DNA from 2 places in the Cytobacillus sp. FSL R5-0569 genome. Region 2 is predicted to be linked to the other one. Evidence: a T-box and tRNA genes for the amino acid it is inferred to sense, from the RefSeq annotation. Region 2 holds a T-box; the other holds one or more tRNA genes.
The links. The T-box of region 2 lies ahead of proS (proline--tRNA ligase). A T-box ahead of a tRNA ligase gene usually reads a tRNA of that ligase, here a tRNA-Pro.

Region 1 (6,042 bases), 3.7 Mb from region 2:
GTTAATGGGTGATAGCGTGCCTTTTGTAGAATGAACCGGCGAGTTACGATTACATGCGAGGTTAAGTTGGACAGACGGAGCCGTAGCGAAAGCGAGTCTGAATAGGGCGAATGAGTATGTGGTCGTAGACCCGAAACCAGGTGATCTACCCATGTCCAGGGTGAAGTCCAGGTAACACTGGATGGAGGCCCGAACCCACGTACGTTGAAAAGTGCGGGGATGAGGTGTGGGTAGCGGAGAAATTCCAATCGAACTTGGAGATAGCTGGTTCTCTCCGAAATAGCTTTAGGGCTAGCCTCATGCGTAAGAATCTTGGAGGTAGAGCACTGTTTGGACTAGGGGCCCTCATCGGGTTACCGAATTCAGACAAACTCCGAATGCCAAAGATTTATCCATGGGAGTCAGACTGCGAGTGATAAGATCCGTAGTCAAGAGGGAAACAGCCCAGACCACCAGCTAAGGTCCCAAAGTATACGTTAAGTGGAAAAGGATGTGGAGTTGCTTAGACAACCAGGATGTTGGCTTAGAAGCAGCCACCATTTAAAGAGTGCGTAATAGCTCACTGGTCGAGTGACTCCGCGCCGAAAATGTACCGGGGCTAAACGTATCACCGAAGCTGTGGATTGAACATCGTTGATGTTCAGTGGTAGGAGAGCGTTCTAAGGGCGTTGAAGCTAGACCGTAAGGACTGGTGGAGCGCTTAGAAGTGAGAATGCCGGTATGAGTAGCGAAAGATGGGTGAGAATCCCATCCACCGAATGCCTAAGGTTTCCTGAGGAAGGCTCGTCCGCTCAGGGTTAGTCGGGACCTAAGCCGAGGCTGAAAAGCGTAGGCGATGGACAACAGGTTGATATTCCTGTACCACCGTATTCTGTTTGAGTGATGGGGGGACGCAGGAGGATAGGGTAAGCGCACTATTGGATGTGCGTCTAAGCAGTTAGAGGGACCATGAGGCAAATCCCATGGTCACATACCTTGAGCTGTGATAGCGAGGGAAATTTAGTACCGAAGTTCTTGATTCCACACTGCCAAGAAAAGCCTCTAGCGAGGAATAAGGTGCCCGTACCGCAAACCGACACAGGTAGGCGAGGAGAGAATCCTAAGGTGAGCGAGAGAACTCTCGTTAAGGAACTCGGCAAAATGACCCCGTAACTTCGGGAGAAGGGGTGCTCATTAGGGTGTTAAAGCCTTGATGAGCCGCAGTGAATAGGCCCAGGCGACTGTTTAGCAAAAACACAGGTCTCTGCGAAGCCGCAAGGCGAAGTATAGGGGCTGACGCCTGCCCGGTGCTGGAAGGTTAAGAGGAGAGGTTAGCTCACGCGAAGCTTTGAATCGAAGCCCCAGTAAACGGCGGCCGTAACTATAACGGTCCTAAGGTAGCGAAATTCCTTGTCGGGTAAGTTCCGACCCGCACGAAAGGCGTAACGATCTGGGCACTGTCTCAACGAGAGACTCGGTGAAATTATAGTACCTGTGAAGATGCAGGTTACCCGCGACAGGACGGAAAGACCCCGTGGAGCTTTACTGTAGCCTGATATTGAATTTTGGTACAGCTTGTACAGGATAGGTAGGAGCCTTAGAAGCCGGAGCGCTAGCTTCGGTGGAGGCGTCGGTGGGATACTACCCTGGCTGTATTGAAATTCTAACCCACATCCCTTATCGGGATGGGAGACAGTGTCAGGTGGGCAGTTTGACTGGGGCGGTCGCCTCCTAAAGAGTAACGGAGGCGCCCAAAGGTTCCCTCAGAATGGTTGGAAATCATTCGTAGAGTGTAAAGGCACAAGGGAGCTTGACTGCGAGACCTACAAGTCGAGCAGGGACGAAAGTCGGGCTTAGTGATCCGGTGGTTCCGCATGGAAGGGCCATCGCTCAACGGATAAAAGCTACCCCGGGGATAACAGGCTTATCTCCCCCAAGAGTCCACATCGACGGGGAGGTTTGGCACCTCGATGTCGGCTCATCGCATCCTGGGGCTGTAGTCGGTCCCAAGGGTTGGGCTGTTCGCCCATTAAAGCGGTACGCGAGCTGGGTTCAGAACGTCGTGAGACAGTTCGGTCCCTATCCGTCGTGGGCGCAGGAAATTTGAGAGGAGCTGTCCTTAGTACGAGAGGACCGGGATGGACGCACCGCTGGTGTACCAGTTGTCTTGCCAAAGGCATCGCTGGGTAGCTATGTGCGGAAGGGATAAGTGCTGAAAGCATCTAAGCATGAAGCCCCCCTCGAGATGAGATTTCCCATAGCGCAAGCTAGTAAGATCCCTGAAAGATGATCAGGTTGATAGGTTAGAGGTGGAAGTGTGGCGACACATGTAGCTGACTAATACTAATCGATCGAGGACTTAACCAAACAGGCGATTACTCAATAAATATCTTCTTCAACATTACCTAGTTTTGAGGGAACGATTCCCTTACAATTTCATAGTCCGGTGGCGATAGCGAGAAGGTCACACCCGTTCCCATACCGAACACGGAAGTTAAGCTTCTCAGCGCCGATGGTAGTTAGGGGCTGTCCCCTTGTGAGAGTAGGACGTTGCCGGGCATACATATTGGAGGATTAGCTCAGCTGGGAGAGCATCTGCCTTACAAGCAGAGGGTCGGCGGTTCGATCCCGTCATCCTCCACCATTTTTTTGTGTTTATTTGCCGGCCTAGCTCAATTGGTAGAGCAACTGACTTGTAATCAGTAGGTTGGGGGTTCAAGTCCTCTGGCCGGCACCACTTGTACGAGCCATTAGCTCAGTTGGTAGAGCATCTGACTTTTAATCAGAGGGTCGAAGGTTCGAGTCCTTCATGGCTCACCATTTATATATGCGGGTGTGGCGGAATTGGCAGACGCACCAGACTTAGGATCTGGCGCCGCAAGGCGTGGGGGTTCGACTCCCTTCACCCGCACCATTTTTATTTTGAATATTTGCGGAAGTAGTTCAGTGGTAGAACATCACCTTGCCAAGGTGAGGGTCGCGGGTTCGAATCCCGTCTTCCGCTCCAATAAGTGCCGGGGTGGCGGAACTGGCAGACGCACAGGACTTAAAATCCTGCGGTAGGTGACTACCGTACCGGTTCGATTCCGGTCCTCGGCACCACTTATTGATGCGCCCGTAGCTCAATTGGATAGAGCGTTTGACTACGGATCAAAAGGTTAGGGGTTCGACTCCTCTCGGGCGCGCCATAAACGGGAAGTAGCTCAGCTTGGTAGAGCACTTGGTTTGGGACCAAGGGGTCGCAGGTTCGAATCCTGTCTTCCCGACCATTTTTATTACTCTTTTTGGGGCCTTAGCTCAGCTGGGAGAGCGCCTGCTTTGCACGCAGGAGGTCAGCGGTTCGATCCCGCTAGGCTCCACCAAAAACATTTTAAAAAAGTTATTGACATAACAAGTTAAGATGTTGTATGATTATAAAGTCGCTTCTAAAGCGAATGAGATTGTTCTTTGAAAACTGAACGAACGTAAAACGTCAAGCGTAATTCTAAAAAAGCTGATTTATCAGCAACAAAGCACCATAGGTGCAAATGAGCTAATCAAACACTTTATTGGAGAGTTTGATCCTGGCTCAGGACGAACGCTGGCGGCGTGCCTAATACATGCAAGTCGAGCGAATCTGAGGGAGCTTGCTCCCAAAGATTAGCGGCGGACGGGTGAGTAACACGTGGGCAACCTGCCTGTAAGACTGGGATAACTCCGGGAAACCGGGGCTAATACCGGATAATATCTATTTATACATATAATTAGATTGAAAGATGGTTCTGCTATCACTTACAGATGGGCCCGCGGCGCATTAGCTAGTTGGTGAGGTAACGGCTCACCAAGGCGACGATGCGTAGCCGACCTGAGAGGGTGATCGGCCACACTGGGACTGAGACACGGCCCAGACTCCTACGGGAGGCAGCAGTAGGGAATCTTCCGCAATGGACGAAAGTCTGACGGAGCAACGCCGCGTGAGTGATGAAGGTTTTCGGATCGTAAAACTCTGTTGTTAGGGAAGAACAAGTATCGGAGTAACTGCCGGTACCTTGACGGTACCTAACCAGAAAGCCACGGCTAACTACGTGCCAGCAGCCGCGGTAATACGTAGGTGGCAAGCGTTGTCCGGAATTATTGGGCGTAAAGCGCGCGCAGGCGGTTCCTTAAGTCTGATGTGAAAGCCCACGGCTCAACCGTGGAGGGTCATTGGAAACTGGGGAACTTGAGTGCAGAAGAGGAAAGTGGAATTCCAAGTGTAGCGGTGAAATGCGTAGAGATTTGGAGGAACACCAGTGGCGAAGGCGACTTTCTGGTCTGTAACTGACGCTGAGGCGCGAAAGCGTGGGGAGCAAACAGGATTAGATACCCTGGTAGTCCACGCCGTAAACGATGAGTGCTAAGTGTTAGAGGGTTTCCGCCCTTTAGTGCTGCAGCAAACGCATTAAGCACTCCGCCTGGGGAGTACGACCGCAAGGTTGAAACTCAAAGGAATTGACGGGGGCCCGCACAAGCGGTGGAGCATGTGGTTTAATTCGAAGCAACGCGAAGAACCTTACCAGGTCTTGACATCCTCTGACAATCCTAGAGATAGGACTTTCCCCTTCGGGGGACAGAGTGACAGGTGGTGCATGGTTGTCGTCAGCTCGTGTCGTGAGATGTTGGGTTAAGTCCCGCAACGAGCGCAACCCTTGATCTTAGTTGCCAGCATTCAGTTGGGCACTCTAAGGTGACTGCCGGTGACAAACCGGAGGAAGGTGGGGATGACGTCAAATCATCATGCCCCTTATGACCTGGGCTACACACGTGCTACAATGGATGGTACAAAGGGCTGCAAGACCGCGAGGTTTAGCCAATCCCATAAAACCATTCTCAGTTCGGATTGTAGGCTGCAACTCGCCTACATGAAGCCGGAATCGCTAGTAATCGCGGATCAGCATGCCGCGGTGAATACGTTCCCGGGCCTTGTACACACCGCCCGTCACACCACGAGAGTTTGTAACACCCGAAGTCGGTGGGGTAACCTTTTGGAGCCAGCCGCCTAAGGTGGGACAGATGATTGGGGTGAAGTCGTAACAAGGTAGCCGTATCGGAAGGTGCGGCTGGATCACCTCCTTTCTAAGGAATATACGGAATTAACTTGATGTTAGACTGTTCGTTCAGTTTTGAGAGTGCAATCTCTTTGATATGATTAAATACTTTACCGTGAAGTTATGTGGGCCTATAGCTCAGCTGGTTAGAGCGCACGCCTGATAAGCGTGAGGTCGATGGTTCAAGTCCATTTAGGCCCACCATTTTAACTTTAATACGGGGCCTTAGCTCAGCTGGGAGAGCGCCTGCTTTGCACGCAGGAGGTCAGCGGTTCGATCCCGCTAGGCTCCACCAACAAATTGTTCTTTGAAAACTAGATAATGTAATGAAGAAGATTACCGAGTAATCGCCACCTTAGTTATTTTTTCTCTCTATATATTATAGATTGATTTAAAATACTAAACTTTTTTAATAAACACAACCGAGAGGGTTGTGAGAAGCAAGCAGTTCAAGGAAGCGAGCGAGGAAACACCGGAGTGTGCGTCTTGTGCACATGAGGATGTTGACGAGTGAGCTGACGCCGAAATGCGTAGCTTATCGCAAGCCGAACAATGGTTAAGTTAATAAGGGCGCACGGTGAATGCCTTGGCACTAGGAGCCGATGAAGGACGGGACTAACACCGATATGCTTCGGGGAGCTGTAAGTAAGCTTTGATCCGGAGATTTCCGAATGGGGAAACCCCCTATCCGTTATGGGATAGGATCCATACCTGAATACATAGGGTATGGAAGGCAGACCCGGGGAACTGAAACATCTAAGTACCCGGAGGAAGAGAAAGCAAACGCGATTCCCTGAGTAGCGGCGAGCGAAACGGGATTAGCCCAAACCAAGAGGCTTGCCTCTTGGGGTTGTAGGACATTCTATACGGAGTTACAAAGGAACGAGATAGACGAAGAGGTCTGGAAAGGCCCGCCATAGGAGGTAAAAGCCCTGTAGTTGAAACTTCGTTCCCTCCAGAGTGGATCCTGAGTACGGCGGGACACGAGAAATCCCGT
Region 2 (6,042 bases):
ACATTAAATTTTCAATCTGCCGGTGATCAAAGTGCGAATTTGTCATTAAAATTAAAATGGACTACGATGCAAATGTAGGGTTAAGCCATATTTTCAAACCTAATATAGAAGAGCAGTCAATTTACGACTGCTTTTTATTTTTATAATCTTGGTTATGATTTTGCTGTACTATCCTTCAATATATAAATTTAAGCTTACAAAAAAATACCACAGCATCTCTCCGTGGTATCATTTTTATCTAGTTAATCTCATTATTTATATTAATATTTGGTCCATAAAGATTGGGATTGCCAGCATAGGGATTTTGGTAGCCACCAAAACCTTGATTGCCATATGGAACAGGGCCGGGGCCGTAACCGTATCCATATGGTGGACAAGGTCCTCCAAAACACGGCCTAGGTCTAAAGAACAGCGGTGCGGCTAACGCCCCTCCCGCTAATCCTCCAAGAAAACCGCCAACAAATGGCGCCGCCAAAAAGGGAAAAAAGCGTTCATCCGCAACACCAGGATGTCGATAATAATAATGCACTAGGGATTACCTCCTTTAATTAAAAGCTGGGTACCTTCCCTATTACATATGCATCTATCATCAATTAAGCGTGGGCTTAATGTGAGTTATTATCATTCACTCTTCGTTAAAATAGCATCCGCGATTCCATAATCCACCGCTTCTTGTGCGCTCATAAAATAATCACGTTCTGTATCCAACTTCACCTTGTCTAATGGTTGATTTGTTTTCTCGGCAATCATTTGGTTGGTTACGTCTTTTAGCTTTAATATCCTCCTTGCAGAGATCTCAATATCTGTCGCTTGCCCTCTTGCACCACCTAAGGGCTGATGAATCATTACTTCGCTATGAGGAAGCACAAATCGTTTTCCTTTCGTGCCAGATAGAAGCAGTAGTGCACCAAATGAGGCAGCCATCCCTGTACAGATAGTGCGAATATCACACCTAACATAGTCGAGTGTATCTAAAATAGCAAAGCCCGCTGTTGTTGATCCTCCAGGACTATTAATATAGAGTGAAATATCTTTTTTCTCATCTTCTGCAGCTAAAAATAGTATTTGAGCAACAATATTATTCGCCATATGATCATTGATTTCTTCACCAATCATAATAATCCGATCTCTCAATAGTCTTGAATAAATGTCATAGGACCGTTCACCTTTAGCCGTTTGTTCAATTACATAAGGTATTGTACTCATTAGGAAACCTCCAAAAGGCAAGCATTAAGCTGCCATCATATTGAAAGCATTTGAAGGGGTGCTTTGCTTGGAAGTACTATAATGATTAATTATTGGCAGTAATTTGATAAGCTCAGTGGGATGTTGATGCTCAAATGCACGATGGAAAACTTGAAAGATTTTTCTCTCGACCGGCTCATCCCATTGCTGATTTAATTCTTTCATATCTGTTCCTAAACGTCTTCTTGCTCGATGCAATAAACTCTTAACAGAGGCTTCTTTCATATTTAACATCTCTGCAATTTCACTATTCTTAAATAAAAACGCTTCTTTTAATGAAAAAGCTAGCGCCTGTTGCACAGTTAATTTCTCTAATAATAATTCAATTGTTTCTGTCAAATGATGATTTCTTGTTTCGATATCAACATGATTTTCTGTTAATTGCTCTTTTTTCTTTTTTCTAACCACATCGATCCATTGATGATAAGCAATTTTCTTTAACAAAGCTCGTGTTAATTTAGCCTCGTTATACTTCATTGCCTTCAAGATGGTTTCTTGCGCTATGTCCTCTCCATCCCACTCATTTTGGCAAAGAAAGGTGCAATAGCTTACTAAGTCTCGATAATACTTTTTCGCAATCAAATCTAACGTTGCTGACCTGCTTACCATCTGCTCCTTCTGCATTGTTCCTTCACCCCTTCACACTTTCTATTACTTAAACGGCTATAAGTGAAAAAAAGATATGGGTCAATAAAATTTTTTTCTTAATAAGCTTTAGCCCAATAGACAAGATGCTGTGCTTCTTCTTTACAGCAAATACACGCTTTAGCAATCGCCGTTTCATCAAATGGCATACATCGGGAAGTCACACTTGTGTCTTCTTTTATTTTCTCTTCGCATGCTTGATTGCCACACCACATCGCTTTGACGAATCCTTGTTTTTCATTAAATATCTGCTTAAACTCTTCATAAGTATATGCTTCATACGTATGTTCGTTGCGATGTTCTTTTGCCTTATGATAAAGTGAAGTTTGAACCTTTTCTAAGAGTTGAACAATTGTTTCTTCTAGATTTTCTAATGGAGTGACCATTTTCTCCCCTGTATCTCTTCTTGCAAGTACGACTTGGCCCTTTTCAATATCTTTAGGACCTACTTCTAAGCGAATGGGCACACCCTTCATTTCATATTCATTAAATTTCCAACCTGGCTTTTTATCACTTGCATCAATATCTACGCGCGCTACTTTACTTAGTCTTTCTTTTAAATCATAGGCAAAATCTAATACGCAACCCTTATGTTGCGCAATAGGAACAATCATTACCTGCTTTGGGGCAACCTTTGGCGGAATTACTAAACCTCTGTCATCACCGTGGACCATAATCATCGCACCGATAATTCTGGTTGTGAATCCCCAAGAAGTTTGCTGCACATACTGCTCTTTTCCATCTTGGTCGGTAAATTGAATCCCAAATGCCTTTGCAAAGCCATCTCCTAAATGATGAGATGTCCCTGATTGTAGCGCTTTACCATCATGCATTAAACTTTCAATTGTATAAGTTAATTTAGCGCCAGCAAACTTTTCTTTTTCCGTTTTCTTGCCTTTAACAACAGGGATAGCTAAAAGATTTTCACAAATATCTGCATAGACTTCTAGCATCTTTACTGTTTCTTCTAACGCTTCTTCATCCGTCGCATGACAAGTATGGCCCTCTTGCCATAAAAACTCCAACGTTCGTAAAAATGGTCTTGTTGTTTTCTCCCATCGAACAACATTTGACCATTGATTATAAAGCTTTGGTAAATCACGATAAGAGTGAATAATATTTTTATAATGTTCTCCGAATAGTACTTCTGATGTCGGGCGCACACAAAGTCTCTCAGCAAGCTCATCTTCCCCACCATGAGTTACCCAAGCGACTTCTGGGGCAAATCCTTCAATATGATCTTTTTCTTTCTGAAGAAGGCTCTCAGGTATAAATAGAGGCATATAAACATTTTCATGCCCAGTTTCTTTTATCTTTTGATCAAGTGCTGATTTAATGTTCTCCCAAAGGGCGTAACCATATGGACGAATAATCATTGAACCTCTCACACTCGAATAATCGACTAAATCAGCTTTCTTTACGACATCTGTATACCATTGTGGAAAATCTTCATTCATTGATGTTATTTCTTTCACAAACTGCTTACCCATATTGACACCTCATTTTTAATTTTTATTCTTTCAAAGACACAAAAAAGCCCTGCTTTCAAATAGGGACCCAATGACTGGTGGTACCACCCTATTTCAAAGCAAAGCTTTGCACTCTTATTGATAACGGTTCAACAAGTAAACCGCATATTCTAAAGAATATGTACTCAGAGGGCAGGTTCAGCTTTTCATTAATAGATATCTTACAGCACAAACGGATACCTTCTCTGAAAATAATGATGAAAACTTACTATTCCTCATCAACGATTAACTATTTTTTGAAGATTATATAGAGTTTAATGAAAAATGTCAAATTTTGATTGAAGGCTCTTGGTCTAATGGCTTTTTACTTCTCTTTTTAGCCCTCTCAAGTGACCTTTTTTCTATTACTAGACTAATTGGTACACAAGAAGAGGCAAAAAAATAAGATGATCAATAACAGAATGTGAAAAGATAAACCTTTCCGTACAAAGAATACAATCCATTTTTCTATTTTAATATTTTGAAGGAATTCGATTATCCCCTATATGTGTAACTAGAAAAATACAGCCCTATTAAATCCTTGAATGGTAAAGGGGCTCCTGAAGATACGTTAACCATCATAGCAAAGAATACTAAATGAAGGCTATAAGAAAATCGCGTTCAACATGATTTAGTATCAACTGAACTACTCCTACAAATTCATACATCGTCTAATATATCATCCAAAAAGTAAAAAAACCTACCCCTATTAAGAGGTAGGAGAAAGTATCATTAGTTTGTTATTTCTTCATTTGCGAATGCTGCATCGACTTGAACATAATCATAACCTAAGTCCCTTGCGACTGCTTCATACGTTACATGCCCATTTACTACGTTTACCCCTAATTTCAATGCTGGGTTTTGTTCAACAGCTAGATGTGCACCTTTAGTCGCTATTTGTAATGCATAAGGAATTGTTACATTCGTTAATGCGATTGTTGATGTTCTTGGCACGGCACCTGGCATGTTTGCCACAGCATAATGCACAACACCATGTTTAATATATGTTGGATCATCATGTGTAGTTACATGATCAACCGTTTCAAGAATACCACCTTGGTCAACCGCAACGTCGATAACGACTGCACCAGGTTTCATCGTTTGAATCATTTCTTCTGTTACTAATTTTGGCGCTTTTGCTCCTGGAATGAGTACAGCACCAATTACAAGGTCAGCTTCTTTTACAGATTCAGCAATATTTAATGGATTAGACATTAATGTTTGAATGCTATTACCGAAAATATCATCAAGTTGACGAAGTCTTTCAGGGCTTAAATCAATGATTGTTACATCTGCACCAAGACCAATGGCCATTTTCGCAGCATTAATACCCACAACGCCCCCACCAATAATCGTCACTTTTCCTCGAGATACACCTGGCACACCTGCAAGTAATATTCCTTGGCCACCGTTTGTTTTTTGTAAGAATTGCGCTCCAACTTGTGTAGCCATTCTACCGGCAACTTCACTCATTGGTGTTAATAATGGAAGTGTACGGTTCACTTCAACTGTTTCATATGCAATAGCCGTTACTCCACTTTTCACTAGCGCATCTGCCAATTCTGGTTCTGCTGCTAAATGCAAATAAGTAAACAATACTAGGCCTTTACGGAAATAGTCATATTCAGTTGGTAGCGGTTCTTTTACCTTCATTACCATCTCCGCTGCCCATGCTTCTTTTGCCGTGCCTACGATTTTCGCGCCTGTTAACTCGTAATCTTGATCTTGAAATCCACTTCCGAGTCCTGCAGTCGTTTCAATAAGTACTTCATGTCCAGCTTTTACTAATGCATCTACCCCCGCTGGTGTCATTGCTACACGGTTCTCGTTGTTTTTAATCTCTTTAGGTACGCCGATAATCATATCCTTTTGGCCCCTTCCATTTATTATATTAATTTTTAAGTATGAATAAATTGCATAGAATAAATTGTCAAATAATAAATGACAATTTTATGTTTCCCTATTGTCAGTATAATAATAGAATGTTGAAATGACTTTGTTTATATTTGAAAAATGAAAAAGCATCATTTGTGTAATTTCACAAACGATGCTTTTTTTCTATGTATTTGCGGATTTGCAGTTCTAAATACAAGGAAAATTTCTCATGTGTACTTTTAAAGTTCACATGAGTGAGTTCTGTAATTCTCTTCAAACGATAATTTAATGTATTAACGTGAACATGCAGGACTTTAGCAGCGTCATTTACATTGCTATCATTTAAAATAAAGGCCTCTAGCGTCATTAATAGCTCCGTTCGATGAGCATGGTCATAATCAATTAAACGTTGGATGACGGGATGTTCATATGCATCACGGCTTCTTATATCAAGAATGGCATCCAAATATTTAAAGACACCTAATTGGTGATAAGTATAGATTTCTTGCATTTCTTTCGGATATTGTGATTTTAAACGAAGTACTTCTAAGCATTCTGAATAGCGATCTTCAACATGGTCATAGGTCAATTTCAAACTACTGCTGCCACTAATGATATGATCAATTTCAAACCTTACATACATTTGATTGATAACAAACTGTACAAACTCAGATAAATCTGTTTCATTTGCCTGTGTAGATGGCGGAGATGCTAGTAAGATAAAATCATTACCCATCGTTGCATAAAAAGTCATATGGATTTTTTGGCT

Region 1: it encodes a tRNA-Pro, which carries the amino acid that the T-box ahead of proS (proline--tRNA ligase) is inferred to sense. The anticodon was not compared.

Annotation. Positions count from the first base shown of each region.
Region 1 covers NZ_JBBOWW010000001.1:94,631-100,672, forward strand. The annotation lists rRNA gene MKX78_RS00460 (23S ribosomal RNA) at 1-2,346, shown strand, start outside; rRNA gene rrf (5S ribosomal RNA) at 2,422-2,538, shown strand; tRNA gene MKX78_RS00470 (tRNA-Val) at 2,548-2,623, shown strand; tRNA gene MKX78_RS00475 (tRNA-Thr) at 2,641-2,716, shown strand; tRNA gene MKX78_RS00480 (tRNA-Lys) at 2,724-2,799, shown strand; tRNA gene MKX78_RS00485 (tRNA-Leu) at 2,809-2,893, shown strand; tRNA gene MKX78_RS00490 (tRNA-Gly) at 2,912-2,986, shown strand; tRNA gene MKX78_RS00495 (tRNA-Leu) at 2,993-3,081, shown strand; tRNA gene MKX78_RS00500 (tRNA-Arg) at 3,091-3,167, shown strand; tRNA gene MKX78_RS00505 (tRNA-Pro) at 3,172-3,248, shown strand; tRNA gene MKX78_RS00510 (tRNA-Ala) at 3,266-3,341, shown strand; rRNA gene MKX78_RS00515 (16S ribosomal RNA) at 3,525-5,073, shown strand; tRNA gene MKX78_RS00520 (tRNA-Ile) at 5,173-5,249, shown strand; tRNA gene MKX78_RS00525 (tRNA-Ala) at 5,265-5,340, shown strand; rRNA gene MKX78_RS00530 (23S ribosomal RNA) at 5,600-6,042, shown strand, end outside.
Region 2 covers NZ_JBBOWW010000001.1:3,776,287-3,782,328, forward strand. The annotation lists gene MKX78_RS19120 (hypothetical protein) at 1-78, shown strand, start outside; gene MKX78_RS19125 (hypothetical protein) at 239-529, opposite strand; gene MKX78_RS19130 (ATP-dependent Clp protease proteolytic subunit) at 622-1,206, opposite strand; gene MKX78_RS19135 (sigma-70 family RNA polymerase sigma factor) at 1,231-1,869, opposite strand; gene proS (proline--tRNA ligase) at 1,950-3,380, opposite strand; T-box leader at 3,439-3,650, opposite strand; gene ald (alanine dehydrogenase) at 4,131-5,261, opposite strand; gene MKX78_RS19150 (PucR family transcriptional regulator) at 5,437-6,042, opposite strand, start outside.